DNA from 3 places in the Variovorax sp. W1I1 genome. Region 2 is predicted to be linked to each of the others. Evidence: predicted binding sites of a transcription regulator. Region 2 holds the regulator's gene; each other region holds the start of a gene.
What was found. The regulator LexA, encoded in region 2, represses DNA repair genes until DNA is damaged. The targets are predictions, from matches to a motif close to ACTGTATNNNNATACAGT.

Region 1 (7,418 bases), 3.6 Mb from region 2:
GGTCGCCACACCTTCTACGGCGTGGACATCAAGTAAGCGGTGGCTGAGCCCATCGCCATTGTCGCGGCGATGCACGAGGAGCTGAAGGCGCTCCTCGCGCAGATGCCCGATGAGCAGCGGGTGCGCGTTGCCGGGCGCGACTTCTGGGTCGGCCATCTGCATGGCCAGCCCGTGGTCGCGGTGCTGTCGCGCATCGGCAAGGTCGCCGCGGCGGTGACGGCCACGGTGCTGCTCGAACGCTTCGGCGTGCGGGCCATCGTGTTCAGTGGAGTCGCGGGCGGACTCGCGCCGGGCGTGAATGTCGGCGACGTTGTCGTGGCGACCGAACTGCTTCAGCACGACATGGATGCTTCGCCGCTCTTTCCGAAATACGAAGTGCCCTTGATGGGCGTTTCGCGCTTCACGGCCGACGCTGTCATCAGCGATGCGTTGGCGGTCGTTGCAGAAGAGTCGCTGCGTGACCCGGTGGGGCTGGTGGGGCAGGAGGCCGCCGATGAGTTCGGCCTTCGTTCACCGAAGGTCCATCGCGGCTTGCTGATCAGCGGCGACCGCTTCGTCTCGACCGCCGCCGAAAGCGAAGCGCTGCGGCGCCATCTGCCCGATGCACTCGCGGTGGAAATGGAAGGCGCCGCAGTGGCCCAGGTGTGCCACGACTATGGCGTGCCCTTCGCGGCGATGCGGACGATTTCGGACCGCGCCGACGACGAGGCCCACGGCGACTTCGCGCGCTTCATCGCCGAGGTCGCGAGCCGCTACAGCCTCGCGCTGGTCGGCGCGTGGCTCGCGAGGCTGCCGGCTACTTGAGCCAGCCGCGCCGGCGGAAGTACCACATCGGCACCAGCGCGCTCGCCGCCATCAGCACGATGGCATACGGATAGCCCATGGCCCAGTCGAGCTCGGGCATGAACTTGAAGTTCATGCCGTAGATGCTCGCGATCAGCGTGGGCGGCAGCAGCGCGACGCTCGCCACCGAGAAGATCTTGATGGTCTTGTTCTGGTTGATGTTGATGAAACCGACGGTCGCATCCATCAGGAAGTTGATCTTGTCGAACAGGAAGGCCGTGTGGTTGTCCAGCGATTCGATGTCGCGCAGGATCTGCCGGGCCTCTTCGAACTGCTCGGCGTTGAGCATCTTGCTGCGCATCATGAAGCTCACCGCGCGGCGCGTGTCCATCACGTTGCGGCGGATGCGGCCGTTCAAGTCTTCCTGCCGCGCGATGAGGCCGAGCACCTCGCCGGCCAACTCGTCGGTGACGTTGCCCGAGAGCACTTTCTTGCCGGCGACTTCGAGCTCGTCGTAGATGTTCTCCAGCGTGTCGGCCGAGTATTCGGCGTCGGCGTCGAAGAGTTTGAGCATCACCTCTTTCGCGTCTTCGATCAGCCCCGGCGCGCGGCGTGCGCGCATGCGCAGGAGGCGGAACACGGGCACGTCTTCGTCGTGGATCGAGAACAGCACGCCGCGGCTGCGCAGATCGGTGTTGTGCTGGTTGAGGATGAAAGCCACGCGCACGGTGCGCGGGTCTTCGTCGTCGTCGATCAGGAAGTCGGAACGGATGTGCAGTTCGCCGTTGTCTTCCTCGTAGAAGCGGGCGGATTCCTCGATGTCCTCGTCCATCGCGTCTTCGGGAATCGACAGGCCGTAGTACTGCTTGATCCAGCGCTTTTCCTCGAGCGTGGGGGATTCGAGGTCGACCCAGATCGGCTGGAACTTGGAGAGCTCTTCGAGCGACTCGATCTCTTCCTGGACGAGGCGGCCGTTGGCGAGCGTAAAGATGTTGAGCATGGGCTCACTCCCGGGGATGACTGAAACGGTGGGCGAGGGAGGGGCGCTTTCAATTCCCGGGCCCGGCGCGAGCGCGTCAGAGGGGAGTTGAAAGCTGCCGAGACGGGGCGGTTTCCATGGGGAGTCTCCGGTTGCAGCGAGGCGCGATTATGTCACCGGCCACATGGCGGCAACCTGACTGAACTGGACGGACATACAGTAAAGTCGTGCCCCATGCAGACCGCTGCGTCCCCCGTTTTTTCCGCTGCGCCAAAGACCCAGGCCGAGCGCCTTGCCGCGGCGTTGGCCACGCTCAACGACGACCAGCGCGCAGCCGTCGAGCACGGCGTCGGCGCTGCGGTGGCCGACGATCACCGCCCGCTGCTGGTGATCGCCGGCGCCGGCTCCGGCAAGACCAGCACGCTGGCGCATCGGGTGGCGCACCTGATCGCAGACGGGGTCGATCCGCAGCGCCTGCTGCTGCTGACTTTCTCGCGCCGCGCCGCGCAGGAAATGGAGCGCCGCGCGGGCCAGGTGCTGGCCAAGGTGCTCGGCCTCAAGTCGGAACGCCCGCCCGCGCTGCCGTGGGCCGGCACCTTTCACGGCATCGGGGCGCGGCTCTTGCGCGAGTACGCGCAACAGATCGGACTCGACGAGAACTTCACGATCCACGACCGCGGCGATGCCGAAGACCTGATGGGGCTGGTGCGCCACGAGCTGGGCCTGTCTTCCACGGTCAACCGCTTCCCGCGCAAGGGCACGTGTCTCTCGATCTATTCACGCTGCGTGAACACGCGCGCTTCGGTGGCCGAGGTGCTGAAGGACGCCTTCCCGTGGTGCGGCGAATGGGAGGCCGAGCTCAAGAAGCTGTTCGGCGCCTACGTCGAAGCCAAGCAACAACAGAACGTGCTCGACTATGACGACCTGCTGCTCTACTGGGCCGAGATGGTCGCCGAGCCCGCGCTGGCCGAGGCCGTGGGCGCGCGCTTCGACCACGTGCTGGTCGACGAGTACCAGGACACCAACCTGCTTCAGGCCTCGATCCTGCTGGCGATGAAGCCCGATGGGCGCGGCGTCACGGTGGTGGGGGACGACGCGCAATCGATCTACTCGTTCCGCGGCGCGACGGTGCGCAACATCCTCGATTTCCCTTCGCAGTTCAGTCGGGAGGCAAGGGTGGTCACGTTGGAGCGCAACTACCGCTCGACGCAGCCGATCCTCGATGTGTCGAACCGCGTGATCGCGCAGGCGGCCGAGCGGCACGCCAAGACGCTCTGGACCGACAAGCCCTCCGCCGGCAAGCCGCAACTGGTGCTGGTGCCCGACGAGGCGGGGCAGGCGCGTTGGGTGGCCGACAAGGTGCTCGCGCACCGCGAAGGCGGGCTCGCGCTCAAGTCGCAGGCGGTGCTGTTTCGCACCTCGTCGCACAGCGCTGCGCTCGAACTGGAACTGGCGCGCCGCAACATCCCGTTCGTGAAGTTCGGCGGGCTCAAGTTTCTCGAGGCCTCGCATGTGAAGGACCTGCTCGCCGTGCTGAGGTTTGCCCAGAACCCGCGCGGGCGCATGGCGGGCTTTCGCGTCACGCAGCTGATTCCGGGCATCGGGCCCATCACCGGCACGCGCTTGCTCGATGCGATGGACCAGGCGGCCGATCCGGCCGCGGCCGTGCGCGACTTCGTGCCGCCGTCCGCGGCACGCGAGCAGTGGGCCGGGTTCGCCGAGGCCTACGCCGCGTTGCGTGCGCCGTCGCTGGCGTGGCCGGCCGATGTGGAGCTGGCGATGGGCTGGTATCTGCCGCACCTGGAGCGGCTCTACGACGACACCTCCGGCGTGCGCCGTCAGGACGTGGAGCAACTGGTGCGCCTCGCCGCCGGCTACGGTTCGCGTGAGCGCTTCCTGACCGAGCTCACGCTCGATCCGCCCGAAGCCACGAGCGATCGTCCGGGGCCGCCGCTGCTCGATGAGGACTACCTGATCCTTTCCACCATCCATTCGGCTAAGGGCCAGGAATGGAACTCGGTGCATGTGCTCAATGTGGTCGACGGCTGCCTGCCGGCCGATGTGGCGCAGAGCGCGCACGAACTCGAGGAAGAGCGGCGCCTGCTCTATGTCGCGATGACGCGGGCCCGCGACCACCTGCACCTCCTGGTGCCGCAGCGCTTCTACATCACGCAGCAGGCGGTGCGGGGCGACCGGCATCTCTATGCGAATCGCACGCGCTTCATCACGGAATCGGATCTCGCTGGCTTCGAGCAGCAGACCTGGCCACCACCGCCGGTACAGCCGCCCGCGGTGCCTCCGCCCGCCGCCGTGATCGACTTGCGCAACCGCATGCGCGCGGCCTGGCGCTGAAGCGGCTGGCCCTTCGCCCGGGAGGGTCACCGGGCGAGAAGCGCGTTAACACTTGCAAGCAAAGCGCCACGAAGGCGGGCCAAGCTGCAAGGGCAGCTATGGATTCAATAGCGGATTGAAGCAGGCCCCAGGCGCTCTCGCCACCCGGAGAACCCAGGTATTGCAATACCGTGACAGCTTGGGCATAGTGAATCGACCGACCCCTCTTTCTTCCCCTTCCTCCTCTTCTCTCCCTTCTCCCGCACCACACCTGTTTCGCCGGCCACGCTCCATTCCGGAGCGGGGTCATTTCCCCAACCGTCAATTCTCAGGAGGTCATTCATGAATTTGACGATCAGCGGTCATCACCTCGACGTCACCCCTGCCTTGCGCACCTACGTCACGAGCAAGCTGGACCGGATCACACGGCACTTCGACCAGGTGGTCGATGTGAAGGTGATCCTCACGGTGGAAAAGCAGAAGGAAAAGGAACGCCGCCAAAGGGCGGAGTGCAACATTCACGTCAAGGGCAATGACATGTTCGCGGAGTCGAGCCACGCTGATCTCTACGCTGCGGTCGATGAGCTGGTCGACAAGCTCGACCGCCAGGTGGTTCGCCACAAGGACCGCCTGCAGGACCACCATCACGTGGCGCCCAAGCGCGTGATGTGAACAAGGAGCGGGGCTCTCGGGCCCGCTCGCACCACAGGCCGCCTTTGGGCGGCCTTTTGCTTTTCCGACTACCGCCATCGGACTTTGGGGTTTTCTGCTGGTTTCTGCCGGCTTCTGCCTGGGGCAGCGAGGCCTCTGGGCAACATGTAAACAGAAAGTAGATAGGGGGACTGGGGGTTTTTACCAACCGGGTGCATAATCGCCCCCGCTCTGCTCCCACCATGAATCGCCTCGCGTCCATCCTGCCGCCCGCCCAAGTGCTTGTGAGCGTTGACGCTACCAGCAAGAAACGTGCTTTCGAAGAAGCTGGCCTTCTGTTCGAAAGCCTCCATGGCCTGGGGCGCGCCCTCATCACCGACAGCCTCTTTGCGCGCGAGCGCCTCGGCTCTACCGGCCTGGGTCACGGCGTCGCCATTCCGCATGGCCGCATCAAGGGCCTCAAGGCGCCGATGGCCGCGGTGTTCCAGCTGGCGAATCCCATCGGTTTCGACGCTCCCGACGAGCAACCCGTCGCGCTGCTGATCTTCCTGCTGGTACCCGAAGCGGCCACGCAGAAGCACCTCGAAATCCTCTCTGAAATCGCCGAGCTGCTGAGCGACGCCAGCCTGCGCGAGCAGATCAAGTCCAGCACCGACGCCGCCGCCTTGCACGGCCTGATCGCCGGCTGGCAGTCGACCCAAGTCGCCTGAGTGCATGCGTCGGCGTGCGCGGCTGCTGCTAAGCTGCGCGACACCTCCCCTGTCCCTCATCCATCCAATGCCGGCGCCGAGCGCCGCCTTCTGAACGCATGAAGCCGACCGTCATCAGCGCCGATGCCATGTTCGAGGAGTTCCGCGGGTCGCTCCGCTGGGAGTGGCTCGCGGGGCTCGGCGCTTCGGAGCGCCAGTTCGATCCCGAGGTCATCAGCCGCGCCCAGTCGGCGGCCGACCTGGTCGGTTACCTCAATTACATCCACCCTTACCGCGTGCAGATCCTCGGCGCCCGCGAGGTGGCTTATCTCACGCGCGGCAGTCCCGACGACTGCGCGCGCCGTATCGCCCGCATCGTCACGCTGGAGCCGCCGATGCTGGTGCTGGCCGACGGCCAGGCGCCGCCGGACGAGCTGCTGTCGATCTGCGAGCGCGCCCAGTTGCCGCTCTTCGCCACGCGCGAATCGTCGGCCTTCGTGATCGACCTGCTGCGCGCCTACCTGTCCAAGCATTTCGCCGAGCGCACCTCGATGCACGGCGTGTTCATGGACATCCTGGGCATGGGCGTGATGATCACGGGCGAGTCGGGCCTCGGCAAAAGCGAGCTCGGCCTGGAGCTGATCTCGCGCGGCAACGGCCTGGTGGCCGACGATGCGGTCGACCTCTACCGCATCAACCAGAACACCATCGAGGGCCGCTGCCCCGACCTGCTGCTGAACCTGCTGGAAGTGCGCGGCATCGGCCTCCTGGACATCCGCGCGATCTTCGGCGAGACGGCGGTGCGCCGGAAGATGCGCCTGAAGCTCATCGTGCACCTGGTGCGCCGTGACAGCTTCGAGCGCGACTACGAGCGCATGCCCTCGGCGCCGCTCACGCAGGACGTGCTGGGCATTCCGGTGCGCAAGGTCATCATCCAGGTGGTGGCGGGGCGAAACATCGCCGTGCTGGTCGAGGCGGCCGTGCGCAATTCGATCCTGCAGCTGCGCGGCATCGACACCTATGCGGATTTCGTGGCACGCCACCACAAGGCGATGGAAACCGGCCAAGACTGACCCCGTTTTGCCAGGGACACCGCGGAACCGGCTTTGCCGGGCCGCCGGTGTCGCCCCCTGAAAGGGGGTTGGCGAAGCGACACGAAGTGCGCGAAGACTGGGGGTAAGCCCTGTTCTAGCGCTTCTTTACGCAGTCGCCGCAGAGGCCGTAGAGCGACATCGCGTGGTCCTGCAGGATCCAGCCCTTGTCCTTGGAAATCATCTGCTGGCGGCGCTCGATCTCGGCGTCGTAGAACTCCTCGACCTTGCCGCACGAGGTGCAGATCAGGTGGTCGTGGTGCGTGCCTTCATTCAGTTCGTAGACCGCCTTGCCGCTCTCGAAGTGGCTGCGCTCCAGGATGCCGGCCTGCTCGAACTGCGTGAGCACGCGGTAAACGGTGGCAAGGCCAATGTCGGAATGTTCGTTGAGCAGGACGCGAAACACGTCTTCGGCCGTCATGTGCCGCTGGCTGCCCGTCTGGAAGATTTCCAGAATCTTCAGGCGTGGCAAGGTGGCCTTGAGGCCGGTATTTTTGAGTTCGTCGATATTGGCCATGATGGTTCCTGCGCCCTGTGCCGCGGTCAGGTCCTGAAAAGGCCAGCCGCTACAATGGCCGATCATATCGCTACCCCCTTTTCCTCCCATGCTTGCCATTTTCCAACGCCGTTCCTGGCTGCTGGCTGCTGCCGTCGCCGCGACGCTCTGCCTCGGTGCCTGCAGCGGTTTCAGCGATCGCACGCGTGGCGCGCTGGCCGCGGTCACGCCCTACAAGGTCGAAGTGGTCCAGGGCAATTTCGTGTCGAAGGAGCAGGTCGCGGCGCTCAAGCCCGGCATGTCGCGCCAGCAGGTGCGTGAAATCCTCGGTACTTCGCTGCTGAACGACGTATTCCATGCCAATCGCTGGGACTACGTGTTCACCATCCGCCGCCAGG
Region 2 (7,418 bases):
GAAGGCACCGAACAGCGCCCACATCAGGCTCAGCGTGTTGGCATCCGCACCGAAGCTCTGCTTGAGGATCGGCCCGAAATAGCTGAAGAGCACGAACTGCCCCGAGCCCTGGAGCGCCGTGACTGAAACGATGCCCATCAGCACCGGGCTGCGCAGCACGCGAGACCACGCGGCGGCTGTGAGCGCGGCAGGCCGGATGCCGGTGGGCAGCGTGAGCCAGATCGAGGCGGCGCTGACGATGCTGAGCATCGCAATGGCCATGAAGGCCATGCGCCAGCCGAGGTGGCCGCCGATCAGCGCGCCGATGGGCAGGCCCAGCACCGAGGCCATCGACCAGCCGAGGAAGACGAAGGTGACGGCGCGGCCGCGGTGTTCCGGCGGCACGAGCATGCCGGCGCAGGCCGCGGCCTGGGGCGTGAAGATCGCCGGCGCAATCACCGTGAGCATGCGAACCGGCAAAAGCGCGGCGAAGCTCGGCATGAGCGAGGAGAGGGCGTGTCCGGCGGCGTACCAGAGGAGCGTGAGGGCCAGGAGTTGGCGGCGGTCCCAGCCCGCGACCAGGGCCGCCAGCAGCGGTGCGCCGAGGCACATCACGATCGCGGCGGCGGTGATCAGCTGGCCCGCTGTCGCAGCGGTGACAGCAAGCGATGTGCTGATCTCGTTGAGCGTGCCGGGCACCACCATCACGCCGGTGCCGATCACGAAATTGCCGGCGAGCAGCGCCCAGAGCGCGCCCCGGGGCGCAGGCCGGCTCATCGAATGACCTGCGCCTTCGGCTGCGAGATTCGCCTTGGGGCGGCCCGGCGGCTCATGAACTCACCGGCGGACCTGCAAGGCGCCGGGATTCACGATGTTGGTGGGATTGCCCTTGATGAAGCTCACGACGTTGTCGAAAGCCTGGCCGAAGTAGCTCTCGTAGCTGTCCTGCTCCACATAGCCGATGTGCGGCGTGCAGATGCAGTTCTCCAAGCGCAGCAGCGCGTGGCCCTGCAGCGGCGGCTCGCTCTCGAACACGTCGATGGCCGCGAGGCCCGGGCGTCCGCGATTGAGCGCGGCGAGCAGGGCATCGGCCTCGACCAGTTCGGCGCGGGAAGTGTTCACGAAGAGCGCTGTCGGCTTCATGCGCGACAGGTCTTCGAGGGTGACGAGGCCGTTGGTTTCCTCGTTCAGCCGCAGGTGCACCGAGAGCACGTCCGCCGCGGCAAAGAATTCGTGCCGGTTCTGCGCGACCTGGAAGCCGTCGGAGCGCGCCTTGGCGCAGCTTGCCTCTCGCCCCCAGATCACCACCTGCATGCCGAAGGCCTGCCCGTAGCGCGCGACCAACTGGCCGATGCGGCCATAGCCCCAGATGCAGAGCGTCTTGCCCTTGAGCACCGAGCCGAGCCCGAAATTGGGCGGCATCGAGGCCGACTTGAGACCCGATTGCTGCCACGCCCCGTGCTTCAAGTTGCTGATGTACTGCGGCAGCCGGCGCATGGCCGCCATGATCAGCGCCCAGGTGAGTTCGGCCGGTGCCTGCGGAGAGCCCGAGCCCTCGGCCACTGCCACGCCGCGCTCGGTGCAGGCATTGACGTCGATGTGGCCGCCGACGCGCCCGGTCTGCGAAATGAGCTTGAGCTTGGGCAGCTTTTCGATGAGCTGGCGCGAGATCTGGGTGCGCTCGCGAATCAGCACGATCACGTCGGCGTCTTTCAGGCGAACCGACAGTTGGCCGATGCCCTTGACCGTGTTGGTGTAGACCTTGGCCGCGTACGCGTCCAGCTTGGCGGCGCAGCGCAGCTTGCGCACGGCGTCCTGGTAATCGTCGAGGATCACAATGTTCATGGCGTGCCATTGTGCCTCGCAGCATTGGGCTGTCGCGCCGGTGAACGTTTGGATACCCACCCCGGGGCGCTTCTGGAGCGGCTCGCCGGGGGAAATGCCTCAGTGCAGGCGCGTGGAGCTGGGCGCGGTTTCAGCGGCTTCGAGCGCTGCCAGTCGGTCGAGCTCCGCACAGACATCGGCCATGCGGCCCGAGATCACCATGCGGCTGCGGTCCCGGCTTTTTCCGTCGATCACGCGAACTACACGCAGTGGGCGTGCCGGCGCGGTGGCGGTTGCCGTCGGTGCAGGCGTACCAGCGGTGCGCGTGGTGCAGGCGGGGCGCACGGCCACGTAGCGCAGGCCGGCGGCGGTTTCGTTGCTGTCCCGGTGAGGGGCACGGCGGGCGGGGATGAGGCGGCTTGCAAGCGATTGCAGCGGCATCCAGAAATCAGCGATGGCGAGGAGGGCGATTCCCATGTGAACTCCAAAAAAGTCTGAGGTTGAACACAGGCAGGATTTCTTGAATCGGCCGCGACAGGGTGATGGCGACTTCGCGCCATACGCCCGCCACCTGTTGCGGCCGGATGGGTGCTGCTGCAAGCAGGCCGTGAGGCCTACATCAGCATGGTGTTGCGGATGAGGCCGACCGCGAGGCCTTCGATTTCGAAAGGCTCGCCGGGCTGGACGATGATGGTCGGGTAGTCGGGGTTCTCGGCATGCAGCTCGATCACCTGCTTGTTGCGCTTCAGGCGCTTGACGGTGACTTCGTCGCCCAGGCGCGCGACCACGATCTGGCCATTGCGCGCTTCCTTGGTTGCCTGCACGGCGAGCAGGTCGCCATCCATGATGCCGGCGTCGCGCATCGACATGCCGCGCACCTTGAGCAGGTAATCGGGCTGGCGCTGGAACAGCGTGTTCTCGACGTAGTAGGTCTGGTCGACATGCTCTTGCGCCAGGATGGGCGAGCCTGCCGCAACACGGCCGATGAGCGGCAGCGCCAGCTGCGCCATGCCGGGCAGCGAGAGCGAGAACTGCCCGCCTTCGCGATGGCGCGTTTCGTTGAGCGAACGCAGCGCGTCGCCCTTGAGTCGAATGCCGCGCGAGGTGCCGCTGACAAGTTCGATCACGCCCTTGCGGGCCAGCGCCTGCAGGTGCTCTTCGGCGGCGTTGGCCGACTTGAACCCCAGCTCATTGGCGATTTCGGCGCGTGTGGGCGGGGCACCAGTGCGCGCAATAGCGCTCTGGATCAAGTCGAGAATCTGCTGCTGGCGGGCGGTAAGCTTCACGGCGAACTGCATATGTGGTTCCTTGCGGCACTGGCTAGATATCCAGTACCTGTATTTTTAACCAGTTTTTGGAAGTTGACAAGTCATGGCCAATTTGCCGTTGCCCGAAGTGCGTCGCGTGGTGGTTCTGGGCACCGGCGGGACCATCGCCGGAAGGGCCTCCAGCAGCGGTGACAACATCGGCTACACCGCTGGGCAAGTCGATGTGGCGGACCTGCTGGGCAGCATCGAGGCACCCGAGGGCATCGCGCTGCTGGCGGAGCAGGTGGCGCAGGTCGACAGCAAGGACATGGCCTTCGACATCTGGCAGAAGCTCGCGCAACGGTGCGTGCATTGGCTGGCGCAACCTGACGTGGCCGGTGTGGTGATCACCCACGGTACCGACACGCTCGAGGAGACGGCTTTCTTCCTTCATTCGGTGCTGGCACCGGCGAAGCCCGTGGTGCTGACTTGCGCGATGCGCCCGGCCACTGCGCTTTCGCCGGATGGTCCGCAGAACGTGCGGGATGCCATCGCCGTCGCGGCGACGGCGGGCGCCCAGGGCGTGACGGCGGTATGCGCCGGCACGGTCCACAGCGGGGTGGAAGTGCAGAAGGTGCACACGTACCGCCTCGATGCCTTCGCATCCGGCGATGCAGGGCCGATTGGCTACGTGGAAGAGGGCGCAGTGCGGCGCGTGAGGGAGTGGCCGACGTCGTCGTCATCCCAAGCGTCGAAGGCACTGAGCGCATCAGGACCTTGGCCGCGGGTCGAGATCGTCATGAGCCACGCTGGTGCGAGCGGCGCAATCATCGATGCGCTTCTTCGGGAGGGCGCGGACGAACCTGTCCGCGGTCTGGTCCTAGCCACCACCGGCAATGGCACCGTGCATCACGCGTTGGAAGCTGCGGCGTTCAAGGCGCAGGACGCGGGCGTTGCGGTGCTGCGCGCGACGCGCTGTACCAATGGCCGCATCCTGCCGAAGACCGATGACCGGCTGCGTGACGCAGGCGCGCTCACACCCGTGAAGGCGCGCATCGCGCTGATGCTGGAACTACTGGGGGATTAGATAGCCGCCCTGTCGAAGGGCGGCAGGGATCAGCTGCTCAATGCCGCCAGGGCACGTTGCGTGATTTCGTCGACTGTGCCGACGCCCTTGATCGCGCGGTACTTCGGCGCAGCGGCCGGATCGGCCTTGGCCCAGGCGGAGTAGTAGTCGACCAGAGGACGCGTCTGCTGGCTGTACACGTCGAGCCGCTTGCCCACGGTTTCTTCCTTGTCGTCCTCGCGCTGGATCAGGTCTTCGCCGGTCACGTCGTCCTTGCCTTCGATCTTGGGCGGGTTGAACTTGACGTGGTAGGTGCGGCCCGATGCCGGGTGCGAACGGCGGCCACTCATGCGTTCGATGATGTCGCTGAAGGGCACGTCGATCTCGAGCACGTAGTCGAGCTTGACGCCCGCGGCCTTCATGGCATCGGCCTGTGGAATGGTGCGCGGGAAACCGTCGAACAGAAAACCGTCGGCGCAGTCGGGCTGGGCGATGCGCTCTTTCACGAGGTTGATGATCAGGTCGTCGCTCACCAGTGCGCCTGCATCCATGACGGCCTTGGCCTGCAATCCGAGCGGCGTGCCGGCCTTGACGGCGGCGCGCAGCATGTCGCCGGTCGAGATTTGGGGGATGCCGTATTTCTGGCAGATGAAGGCCGCTTGCGTGCCTTTGCCCGCCCCGGGCGCGCCCAGCAAAATTAGTCTCATGGTGTCCTCGGACGGTTCTTAGATTTTGTGTCACGCCAAGCGACGGCCCGAGGGCTGGGCGAGGCGGATTTCACGTCGAGGATAGCATGCGTCCCCATAGGGAATTCCCTCCGCGGCGCACGTCTTAGGAGGCGGACCCGGCAGCAAAGACGGCACGCACGCGCGCCAGATCCTCAGGGGTGTCGATGCCCGGCCCGGGCGCGACATGGCTCACATGCACCGCGATGCGATGCCCATGCCAGAGAGCGCGCAATTGCTCGAGTGCTTCGGTGGCTTCGACCGGCGCTGGCGGCAGCGACGGAAATTTCCGCACGAAGCCGGCGCGATAGCCATAGATGCCGATGTGGCGCAGCGGCGCAGGCAAAGGCAGCGCGGTTGGTGCCGCACCCCCAACCGAGCCATCGCGCCACCAGGGGATCGGCGCGCGGCTGAAGTAGAGCGCGTTGCCCTGGGCGTCGAGCACCGCCTTCACCACGTTCGGGTTCATGAAGTCGCTGATCGAGTCGATCTCGTGGGCCGCTGTACTCATCGCGGCCTCGGGATGAAGGGCCAGCGCCGCCGCCACGGCGTCGATCAGCTCCGGGTCGATGAGCGGCTCGTCGCCTTGTACGTTGACGACGATCTCGTCGCCATCGAGGCCCAGTTGCTCGCACGCTTCAGCCAGCCGGTCGGTGCCGCTCGGATGGTCCTGGCGAGTGAGGATGGCTTCGACGCCGTGCGCCTTGCAGGCCGAAACGATGGACGCATCGTCTCCGGCCACAACAACGCGCGATGCGCCGGACTGGCTCGCGCGTTGCGCAACACGCACCACCATCGGCAGGCCCGCGATATCGGCAAGTGGTTTGTTGGGCAGCCGCGTGGAGGCGAGGCGTGCCGGCACCAGAACGGTGAAGCTCACGGAGCCGGTCACAGACCCAGCTCTTCGTCGGACAACGTGCGCGCCTCGTTCTCGAGCAGCACCGGGATGCCGTCGCGCACCGGGTAGGCGAGGCGGGCGCTGCGGGAGCACAGCTCCTGCTTCTCGGCGTTCCAGGTCAGGGGGCCCTTGGTGACAGGGCAGACGAGCAGTTCAAGCAGCTTGGTATCCATCGGGCGATGATAGCTTTGCGTCGAGCGCGGCGAAGAATTCCGGGGCGGGTTCGAAGTGCAGCGGCACGGCCAGCGCATCGGGCGCTTTGCGCCACAGCTTGACCGCATCTTTCTCGGTGCACAGCAGGGTGTATTCGCTGCCGGACGGGCGCTGCCAAGCATCGAAGTCATGGTGATCGGGCAGTGCGATGGTTTCGGTGAGCGTGAGACCGCGTGCACGCAGCATGTCGAAGAACCCCTCGGGCCGCGCGATGGCTGCCAGCGCGATCAGCGGCTTGCCCGTGAGCGCTTCCAGAGGAACGCGCTGTCCATCGCTTGCAACCGCATCCTGCGCAAGACTGCGCGTGGCGGTGTAGCCACCCGAAAAAGCAGGCCTCTCGCCGCTGTGAAGCACCAAGTCGCAACGACGTGGCCAAGGCTCGCGCAACAGGCCTGCGGGCAACAGCCAGCCGTTGCCGATGCCGCGGTTGTCGAACACGCAGATTTCGATGTCGCGTGCCAGCGCGAGGTGTTGCAGCCCGTCGTCGCTCACGATCACTTGCATGGCTGGATATCGCTCCAGCAGGGCGCGTGCAGCTTCGATGCGTCGTCGTGCGACGAAAACCGGGGCGTTAGTGGCATGGTGGATCAGCGCTGGCTCGTCGCCGACATCGTGGGGATCGCTCCCTTCGAGCACTTCGCGGCAATCGTCGGTACGGCGGCCGTAGCCGCGCGACACCACGCCGACCTGAAGCCCACGAGCCCGCAGATGCCGGACGACAGCCATCACGACAGGCGTCTTGCCCGCACCGCCCGCAATCACGTTGCCGACGACGATCACAGGAACAGGCACGCGTCCGGCCCGCAGCCATCCGAGGCTATAGAGCCAGCTGCGCAGCGCAAAGATCGCGCCGTAGAGCAACGACAGCGGCCACAGCAGGCAGGCCAGCAGGCCGCGGCGCAGCCAGGCGTCCTGCAGCCGCGAGGCTGCGCCCGTGCTGCTGCGGCCCTGCGACGGCACTCAGTGCCCGGCTTGCGCCGTCGACTGTGCGGCGAAGGTGATCTGCATCAGGCCGGCGCGGCGCGCGGCTTCCATCACCGTGACCACGGCCTGGTGCGGGCTGCTTGCGTCGGCGCTGATGATCACCACGCTTTCCTTGCCGCCGGTGGCCGCGGCGCCGAGCGCTGCGGCCACGGTGCTCACGTTGCGGTCTGCAACGGCGGCCTTGTTGACCGTATAGCGGCCGTCGGCGGAGACCGTGACGATCACTTCTTTTGGATAGTCGCGCTGCGCGTCCACGTCCGCCGTCGGCAGCCGCAACTGCATCTCGGTGAACTTGCTGTAGGTGGTCGACAGCATCAGGAAAATCAGAATGACCAGCAGCACGTCGATGAACGGGATCAGGTTGATCTCCGGCTCGTCGCGCGCGCCGTGGCGAAACTGCATGCGGGCGCGGGTCATTTGCGCAGCGCGTTCAGGTGGCGTGCAAAGCGCTCACCCGAGAGTTCGAGGTTCAGCAGGTATTC
Region 3 (7,418 bases), 2.1 Mb from region 2:
GCAACTGGCCCGCCGGGCCGACGAAGGGGCGGCCGGCCAGGTCTTCCTGGTCGCCGGGCTGCTCGCCGACGAGCATGTGCCGCGGCGCGAGCGGGCCTTCGCCGCACACGGCCTGCGTGGCGAGCGCGCCGATGGGGCAGGCGCGGCAGGCGTGCGCGGCCGCGCGCAACTCGCCCAGGTCGGCGGGCGCCACGCCATCAGCGGGCCGCACATGCAACGCAATGGGCGCACGGATGCGCCGTGCCGCCGTGGGCGGCGCATCGATCATCGACTGGCTGCGCGCCTCGGCTGCGTCCGTGAGCGGCTGGATCAGCGCGGCCTCGGGCAGGTTGTGCCAGTAGCGGCGCGGCATCTCGCGCCGCATCATCGCGACCTTCAGGCGCGCGGGGTTGAAGATGTGCTCGTAGTAGGTGAGCCAGAGCTGTTCGCCCGCATCGGGCGGCGGCTTCTCGCGGCGGTCGGCGCCGTCGCGGAAGGCCAGCGTCTCGCCGTTCCATTCGACACAACGCTCGGGCGTAAGGATGGCCCAGCGCATCTGCGCGAAGCGGCGCGCGAAGAACGGTGCGTTGGCCTCGACGATGTGGTGGTCGGGCTCGAACCAGGCGACGTGGCGCTCGAGCCCGTCGTCGCCCATCACCCGGGTGAAGCGCACGAAGGCGCGCATCTTGTGGATGTCGCGGTGCACGGCCTTGGCCATCAGCTGCGCCTGCATCATGTCGGCGTCGAGCGGGTCGTGCCGCAGGGCGGGCTCGTGCGCGAGGCGCCACAGCAGGCGGTACATCAGGGCGAAGCGCTGCGGGTCGCGGTGCAGGATCACATCGCCGCACAGCGCGACGAAGGACGCGGGCACGGCGTGCGGCGCGCCGGCGATGAGCGGTGTTGGCGACACCTCGCTCGTCTCGTCGAAGAGGCCGGCAACCCGCTCCCCATTCCATTCGACCTGCTCCGGCGGCACGCCCCCGGCCAGCAGTTGCCGCGCGTGACGGCGGAAGGCGTCGAGATCGATCGGGTTGTCGAGCCGCACGTGCATCGGAGGCCCGCTCAGAACAATGCGGCTTGCGTCGGTTGCGCGGTGGGCGCCGGTACCGCCGCCGCCATCGCACCCACCGCGGGCCGGTGCCCATCCGCCACCACGAACGGCAGCACCTTGCGCGCCGGCACATGCAGCCGCCGCAGGTCGTCCGCCCGCACCCGGCGCACGCGCCGCGCCTGCAGCAGGCGCTCGACCGCCTTCACGCCCAGGCCGGGCACGCGCAGCAGCATCTCGCGCGGCGCGTGGTTCAGGTCGACCGGGAAACGCTCGGCATGCGCGAGCGCCCAGGCCATCTTGGGATCGACGTCGAGCCGCAGCAGGCCGTCGGGCGCGGCCACGATTTCCTGGTGCTCGAAGCCGTAGAAGCGCATGAGCCAGTCGGCCTGGTAGAGCCGGTGCTCGCGCATCAACGGCGGCGCGACCAGCGGCAACGCGCGCGCCGCATCGGGGATGGGGCTGAAGGCCGAGTAGTACACGCGCTTCAGCTTGTAGGCGCCGTAGAGCGTGGCGCTCGAGGCAAGGATGTGGCGGTCGTCGGTGGCGTCGGCGCCCACGATCATCTGCGTGCTCTGGCCCGCGGGCGCGAAGGGTGGCGGCTTGGCGGCTGTGGGCGCGGCGCCGGGCAGCGCGCGGATCGGCACCACCCGGCGCGCCTCCTCGCGCGTGTCGTCGATGCGCAGCCGCAACCGCGCCATGGAACGTCGGATCGCGCTCTCGTCCTTCTCGGGCGCGAGCGCCTGCAGGCCTTCGGTGGTGGGCATCTCGACATTGATGCTGAGCCGGTCGGCATAACGACCGGCGCGGGCGATGAGTTCGTCGCTGGCGTCGGGAATGGTCTTCAGGTGGATGTAGCCGCGAAAGTCGTGGTCTTCGCGCAGTTGGCGCGCCACCTCGACCACCTGCTCCATCGTGTGGTCGGGCGACTTGATGATCCCGCTGGAGAGAAACAGGCCCTCGATGCAGTTGCGGCGGTAGAAGTCGAGCGTGAGCTGCACCACCTCCTCGACGCGGAAACGCGCGCGCGGCACATTGCTCGAAGCACGGTTGACGCAGTAGAGGCAGTCGTACTGGCAGTGGTTGGTGAGCAGCACCTTCAGGAGCGAGATGCAGCGGCCGTCGGGCGCGTAGCTGTGGCAGATGCCGGCGCCCTCTGTCGAGCCGATGCCGCGGCCGCCGAGCGAGTCGCGCGGCTGCGAGCCGCTGGATGCGCACGAGGCGTCGTACTTGGCGGCGTCCGCAAGGATGGCGAGTTTGCGCTGGATATCCACGGTTTTGCTGGGCTGAAAATACTGTATGAATATACAGTTTTCGAGAACCCATGTCGGAAGAAGGCGCAAGCTGGCCACGTTGCATTGCCCGGCGCGAAGCCCTCGGCTACGCTCGGCGCCGATGACGCTTTCTCCCCCACGCGACGCCGCGGCCCCGCGCCTGATTTCCTCGAAGCTCGCCGACGGCGGCCTGGCTGCCACGTTCACTGCGCCCGACGGCACACCCGCCTTCGCGGTCCGGTGGCACGGCGGCGTGCACGGCTACCTCAACCAATGTCCGCACGCGGGCGGCCCGCTCGACTTCGAGGGCCAGGTCCTCGAAAGCTCGGGCCGCTTTTTGATGTGCGCGCGGCACGGCGCGATCTTCGAGCCGGACACCGGCAAGTGCGTCGGCGGCCCCTGCCGCGGCGCGCGGCTCACGCCCGTGGCGCTGCGCGAAGACGAAGAGGGCCACGTGTGGCTCACCGATTGATCGACAACAACCACCCTGGAAAACACATGCACACCCTCTCCATCTCGACCGTCGCCCTTGCGGCGCTTCTCTCGGGTTGCGGCGCCATGGCCCCCGCCACCGGCGGCAAGGCGCCCACCGGCATGAAAGTCACCTCCACCGCCTTCGCCGACAACGGCACCATTCCCGCCGAGCACGCCGGTGTCGGCGACTGCGGCGGCAAGAACGTCTCGATGCCCGTGGCCTGGACGCAGTTGCCCGCCAAGGCGAAGTCGGTCGCGGTGCTGCTGTCCGATCCGGACGGCGCGATGGGCCTGGGCGTCTCGCACTGGGTGGCCTACAACATCCCGGCCGAGCGCGGCCAGCTCAAGGCGAACGAGACGGGCGGCTTCACCGTGGGCACGAACGTGGCGGGCGCGACGGCCTACCGCGGCATGTGCCCGCCGGTCGGCGACCATCCGCACCACTACGTGCTGACCGTGGTCGCATCCGACCTCGCACCGGGCGCGCTGCCGGCCGGACTCACGCGCGATGCGCTGCTCGCGGCGCTCAAGGGGCACGCGCTGGGCGGGCAGAGCGTGGTGGGGCTCTACAGCCGCTAAAGTCGCGCACTTCTTTTCTTTCCACCACCGCGCGCAGCGATGCGCGTTCACGATGCGCCGCTTCACCGCCCTTTTTGCTCTCGTCGCCACCGCCCTGGCCGCAGGATGCGTGTCGCGTCCCGCGCCCCGCGTCACCTTTCTCAACGACGGCGTGCTCAAGTCGCCCAGCGCGCAGGACGCGGAAAACTACTGCCGCAATTTCGGTGCGCCGATGCGCTTCCTGAGCGCTGCAGGCTCGGAAATCCCGGCCGCGCAGGTCCCCGCCGGGGAAGTGATCTACCGCTGCGACTGATCGCCCGGCGGCGCACCGGCCGCCCGGGCCCGCTCCAGGATGAAGTCGATGAAAGTGCGGATCGCGCGCGTGTGCTGCCGGTTCGGCATGTAGAGCATGAACATCTGCGTGCCGAAGATACTGAGGCGCCAGTCGTCCAGCGTGGTCAGCACCTCGCCCTTGCGAACGTCTTCCTGCACCACGTAGTCGGGCACGAGGCCGATGCCCAGGCCCGCGAGGATCGCCTGGCGCAGGAACAGGAAATTCTCTGAGATCAGCGTCGGCTCCAGGATCACCTCGCGCCGCGTTTCCCCTTGGTAAGCCGACACGCGCAGTTGCCGGCCGATGACCGCGGCCGTGACCACCGGCGCGCCCTGCAGTTCGTCGAGCTGTACAGGCAGCGGATGTTTTTCCGCGTAGTCACGTGAGGCGCACGCCACGTAGCGCACCGGCCCCAAGTCGCGCGCCACCAGGTTCTGCGGCGGCTCGGGGATCACGCGCACCGCGATGTCGACCTCGTCGCGCAGCAAGTCCTCGATGCGGTTCTCGAACACCACGTCCAGCACGATGCCGGGGTACTGGCGCTTGAAGTCGATCAGCCAGTCGGCCATGACCAGTTGCCCATAGCCGCTGGGCACGCTCAGCCGCACGCGGCCCTGCAGGCCTTCACCCAGCGTGGTGACCGATTCGCGCGCGGCCAGCAGTTCGGTCTGGATCGCCACCCCGTGCTGGTAGAGCCTGAGGCCGATTTCGGTCGGCTCGGCGCGCCGCGTGGTGCGCCGCACGAGCTGCGCGCCGACCGAGCGCTCCAGCTGGTTCAGGTGGTAGCTGACGTTGGCGCGGCTCATCTTGAGCCGGCGCGCCGCGGCGCTCAGGTTGCCGGCGTCAAGGATTTCCACCAGCAGGGTGAGCGATTGAAGGTCCATCTAACGATTGTGTCAAAAATCCTTTGACAGTCTGTCAACCGTCTATGCAATTGTCAAAGCCGCAATGCGGGCCAAGAATGCGGGGTTCACCCCCAGAGCCTCGGGCCCCTCGCGAATGCATCCGCGTCGAGGGCCCGCCAACGCAAGAGACAAGCACATGGCCACCACCACTCCGAGCCCCTCCACGTCCTCCGGTCCCGTCACCTTCGAACGTCCTGGCGACGTGTTCGTGGTGACCATCGACAACCCGCCCGTCAACGCCCTGGGCGTGGATGTGCGCCGCGGCCTCGTGGCCGCCATCGCCGCAGCCGAGGCCGACAGCGCGGCCAAGGCGGTGCTGATCGTCGGCGCCGGCCGCAACTTCATCGCGGGCGCGGACATCCGCGAATTCGGCAAGCCGCCGCAGGCACCGTCGCTGCCCGAGGCGTGCCTTGCGATCGAGAACTGCACGAAGCCGGTCGTCGTCGCCATCCACGGCGCGGCGCTCGGCGGCGGTCTCGAAGTGGCGCTCTCGGCGCACTACCGCATCGCCTCGCCCACCGCCAAGCTGGGCCTGCCCGAAGTGGCGCTGGGCCTCCTGCCCGGCTCCGGCGGCACGCAGCGCGCGCCGCGCCTCATCGGCGTGAAGCCCGCGCTCGAGCTGATGCTCAGCGGTCGCCATGCGGGCGCGAAGGAAGCGCTGTCGCTCGGCCTCGTCGACCGCCTGGGCACCGAAGCCGACGCCCGCGCCGAAGGCCTCGCCTACGCAGAGGAACTCGTCGCCGCCAAGGCCCCGGTGCGCCGCACGCGCGAAGCCACCGGCCTTGCCGACAAGGACGCGAGCCGCGCCGCCCTCGAAGCCGCGCGCGCCGACACCGCCAAGAAGAGCCGCGGCCTCTTCTCGCCGATGAAGATCATCGAAGCCGTCGAAGGCGCGCTCACCCTGCCCTTCGACGAAGGCATGGCACTGGAACGCAAGCTCTTCATGCAGTGCATCGACAGCCCGCAGCGCGCCGGCCTGATCCACGCCTTCTTCGCCGAGCGCGAAGTGCTGAAGGCGCCGGAAACCAAGTCCGCCAGCCCGCGCAAGCTCGAATCGGCCGGCATCGTCGGCGGCGGCACCATGGGCGCGGGCATCGCGGTGGCGATGCTCGATGCGGGTCTGCCCGTGACCATGATCGAGCGCGACGAGCCCAGCCTCGCGCGCGGCCGCCAGCATGTCGAGAAGGTGTACGACGGCCTCATCGCCAAGGGCCGCATGACGCCCGAGGCCAAGGCTGCGGTGATGGCGCGCTTCAGCGGTTCCACGTCGTATGACGCGCTGGCCAATGTCGACATCGTGGTCGAAGCCGTGTTCGAAGAGATGGGCGTGAAGAAGGCCGTGTTCGCCGAGCTCGACCGCGTCTGCAAGCCCGGCGCGGTGCTCGCCACCAACACCTCGTACCTGGACATCGACGAGATCGCCGCGAGCATCAAGCGTCCGCAGGACGTGGTGGGCCTGCACTTCTTCTCGCCGGCCAACATCATGAAGCTGCTGGAGATCGTGGTGCCCGCGAAGGTCAGCGCCGACGTGGTCGCCACCGGTTTCGAGCTCGCGAAGAAATTGAAGAAGGTGCCAGTGCGTGCCGGCGTCTGCGATGGCTTCATCGGCAACCGCATCCTCGCGGTGTACCGCCAGGCGGCCGATCACATGATGGAAGACGGCGCCTCGCCCTACCAGATCGACGAGGCCGTGCGCGAGTTCGGCTATCCGATGGGCCCGTTCCAGGTGTCGGACCTGGCCGGCGGCGACATCGGCTGGGCCACGCGCAAGCGCAAGGCCGCCACGCGCGATCCGCAGGCGCGCTACGTGCAGATCGCCGACCGCATCTGCGAGCGCGGCTGGTTCGGCCAGAAGACGCAGCGCGGCTATTACCTCTACCCCGAAGGCGCGCGCACCGGCTCGCCCGACCCGGCGGTGCTCGCCATCATCGACGCCGAGCGCGAGCGCGCGGGCATCGTGCGGCGCAGCTTCACGAACGAGGAAATCATCCGCCGCTACATGGCAGCGATGGTCAACGAAGGCGCGAATGTCGTGCTCCAGCGCATCGCGCTGCGTCCGCTCGACGTGGACGTGACCTTCCTCTACGGCTACGGCTTTCCGCGCCACCGTGGCGGCCCGATGAAGTACGCCGACACCGTGGGCCTGCCCAAGGTGCTCGCCGACATCCGCGAGTTCGCCAAGGAAGACCCGATCTTCTGGAAGCCGTCGCCGCTGCTGGTCGAGCTGGTCGAACGCGGCGCCGACTTCTCGAGCCTCAATCAACCCGAATAACCAACAAGCCAACCGTCCAGGAGACATCCCCATGCGTGAAGCCGTCATCGTTTCCACCGCCCGCACCCCGCTCACCAAGGCGCACCGCGGCGAATTCAACATCACCCCCGGCGCCACGCTGGCGTCCTTCGCGGTGAAGGCCGCGGTCGAACGCTCGGGTCTGGACCCGGCACTCATCGAGGACGCGATCCTCGGCTGCGGCTACCCCGAGGGCACCACGGGCCGCAACATCGCGCGCCAATCGATCATCCGTTCGGGCCTGCCGATCAGCATCGCCGGCACCACGGTGAACCGCTTCTGCGCCTCGGGCCTGCAGGCCATCGCGATGGCCGCAGGCCGCATCGTGGTGGACGGCGCGCCGGCCATGATCGCGGGCGGCGTCGAAAGCATTTCGCAGATTCGCGGCCGCAGCCCCGGCGATGGCGGCGACCTCAGCCTGGACCCGTGGATCGTCGAGCACAAGCCCGAGCTCTACATGGCGATGATCGACACGGCCGACATCGTCGCCAAGCGCTACGGCATCAGCCGCGTGGCGCAGGACCGCTTCTCCGCCGAGAGCCAGCGCAAGACCGAA

Region 1: a site for LexA is predicted at 1,966-1,983, ahead of QFZ83_RS30900 (ATP-dependent helicase). Genes of this name have one in related genera too.
Region 3: a site for LexA is predicted at 2,322-2,339, ahead of QFZ83_RS24070 (putative DNA modification/repair radical SAM protein). Genes of this name have one in related genera too.

The regions. Positions count from the first base shown of each region.
Region 1 is NZ_JAUSWZ010000001.1:6,629,174-6,636,591, forward strand. It holds gene QFZ83_RS30885 (ABC transporter substrate-binding protein) at 1-36, shown strand, start outside; gene QFZ83_RS30890 (5'-methylthioadenosine/adenosylhomocysteine nucleosidase) at 40-804, shown strand; gene corA (magnesium/cobalt transporter CorA) at 797-1,783, opposite strand; gene QFZ83_RS30900 (ATP-dependent helicase) at 1,997-4,114, shown strand; gene hpf (ribosome hibernation-promoting factor, HPF/YfiA family) at 4,436-4,765, shown strand; gene QFZ83_RS30910 (PTS sugar transporter subunit IIA) at 4,987-5,454, shown strand; gene hprK (HPr(Ser) kinase/phosphatase) at 5,553-6,506, shown strand; gene fur (ferric iron uptake transcriptional regulator) at 6,622-7,041, opposite strand; gene QFZ83_RS30925 (outer membrane protein assembly factor BamE) at 7,130-7,418, shown strand, end outside.
Region 2 is NZ_JAUSWZ010000001.1:3,034,282-3,041,699, reverse strand. It holds gene QFZ83_RS14195 (MFS transporter) at 1-756, opposite strand, end outside; gene QFZ83_RS14190 (D-2-hydroxyacid dehydrogenase family protein) at 817-1,824, opposite strand; gene QFZ83_RS14185 (hypothetical protein) at 1,924-2,280, opposite strand; gene lexA (transcriptional repressor LexA) at 2,418-3,101, opposite strand; gene QFZ83_RS14175 (asparaginase) at 3,175-4,137, shown strand; gene adk (adenylate kinase) at 4,167-4,823, opposite strand; gene kdsB (3-deoxy-manno-octulosonate cytidylyltransferase) at 4,948-5,721, opposite strand; gene QFZ83_RS14160 (Trm112 family protein) at 5,730-5,912, opposite strand; gene lpxK (tetraacyldisaccharide 4'-kinase) at 5,893-6,912, opposite strand; gene QFZ83_RS14150 (biopolymer transporter ExbD) at 6,913-7,338, opposite strand; gene QFZ83_RS14145 (MotA/TolQ/ExbB proton channel family protein) at 7,350-7,418, opposite strand, start outside.
Region 3 is NZ_JAUSWZ010000001.1:5,136,209-5,143,626, forward strand. It holds gene QFZ83_RS24065 (UdgX family uracil-DNA binding protein) at 1-1,030, opposite strand, end outside; gene QFZ83_RS24070 (putative DNA modification/repair radical SAM protein) at 1,042-2,301, opposite strand; gene QFZ83_RS24075 (Rieske (2Fe-2S) protein) at 2,423-2,773, shown strand; gene QFZ83_RS24080 (YbhB/YbcL family Raf kinase inhibitor-like protein) at 2,800-3,354, shown strand; gene QFZ83_RS24085 (hypothetical protein) at 3,407-3,646, shown strand; gene QFZ83_RS24090 (LysR family transcriptional regulator) at 3,631-4,551, opposite strand; gene QFZ83_RS24095 (3-hydroxyacyl-CoA dehydrogenase NAD-binding domain-containing protein) at 4,709-6,844, shown strand; gene QFZ83_RS24100 (acetyl-CoA C-acyltransferase) at 6,876-7,418, shown strand, end outside.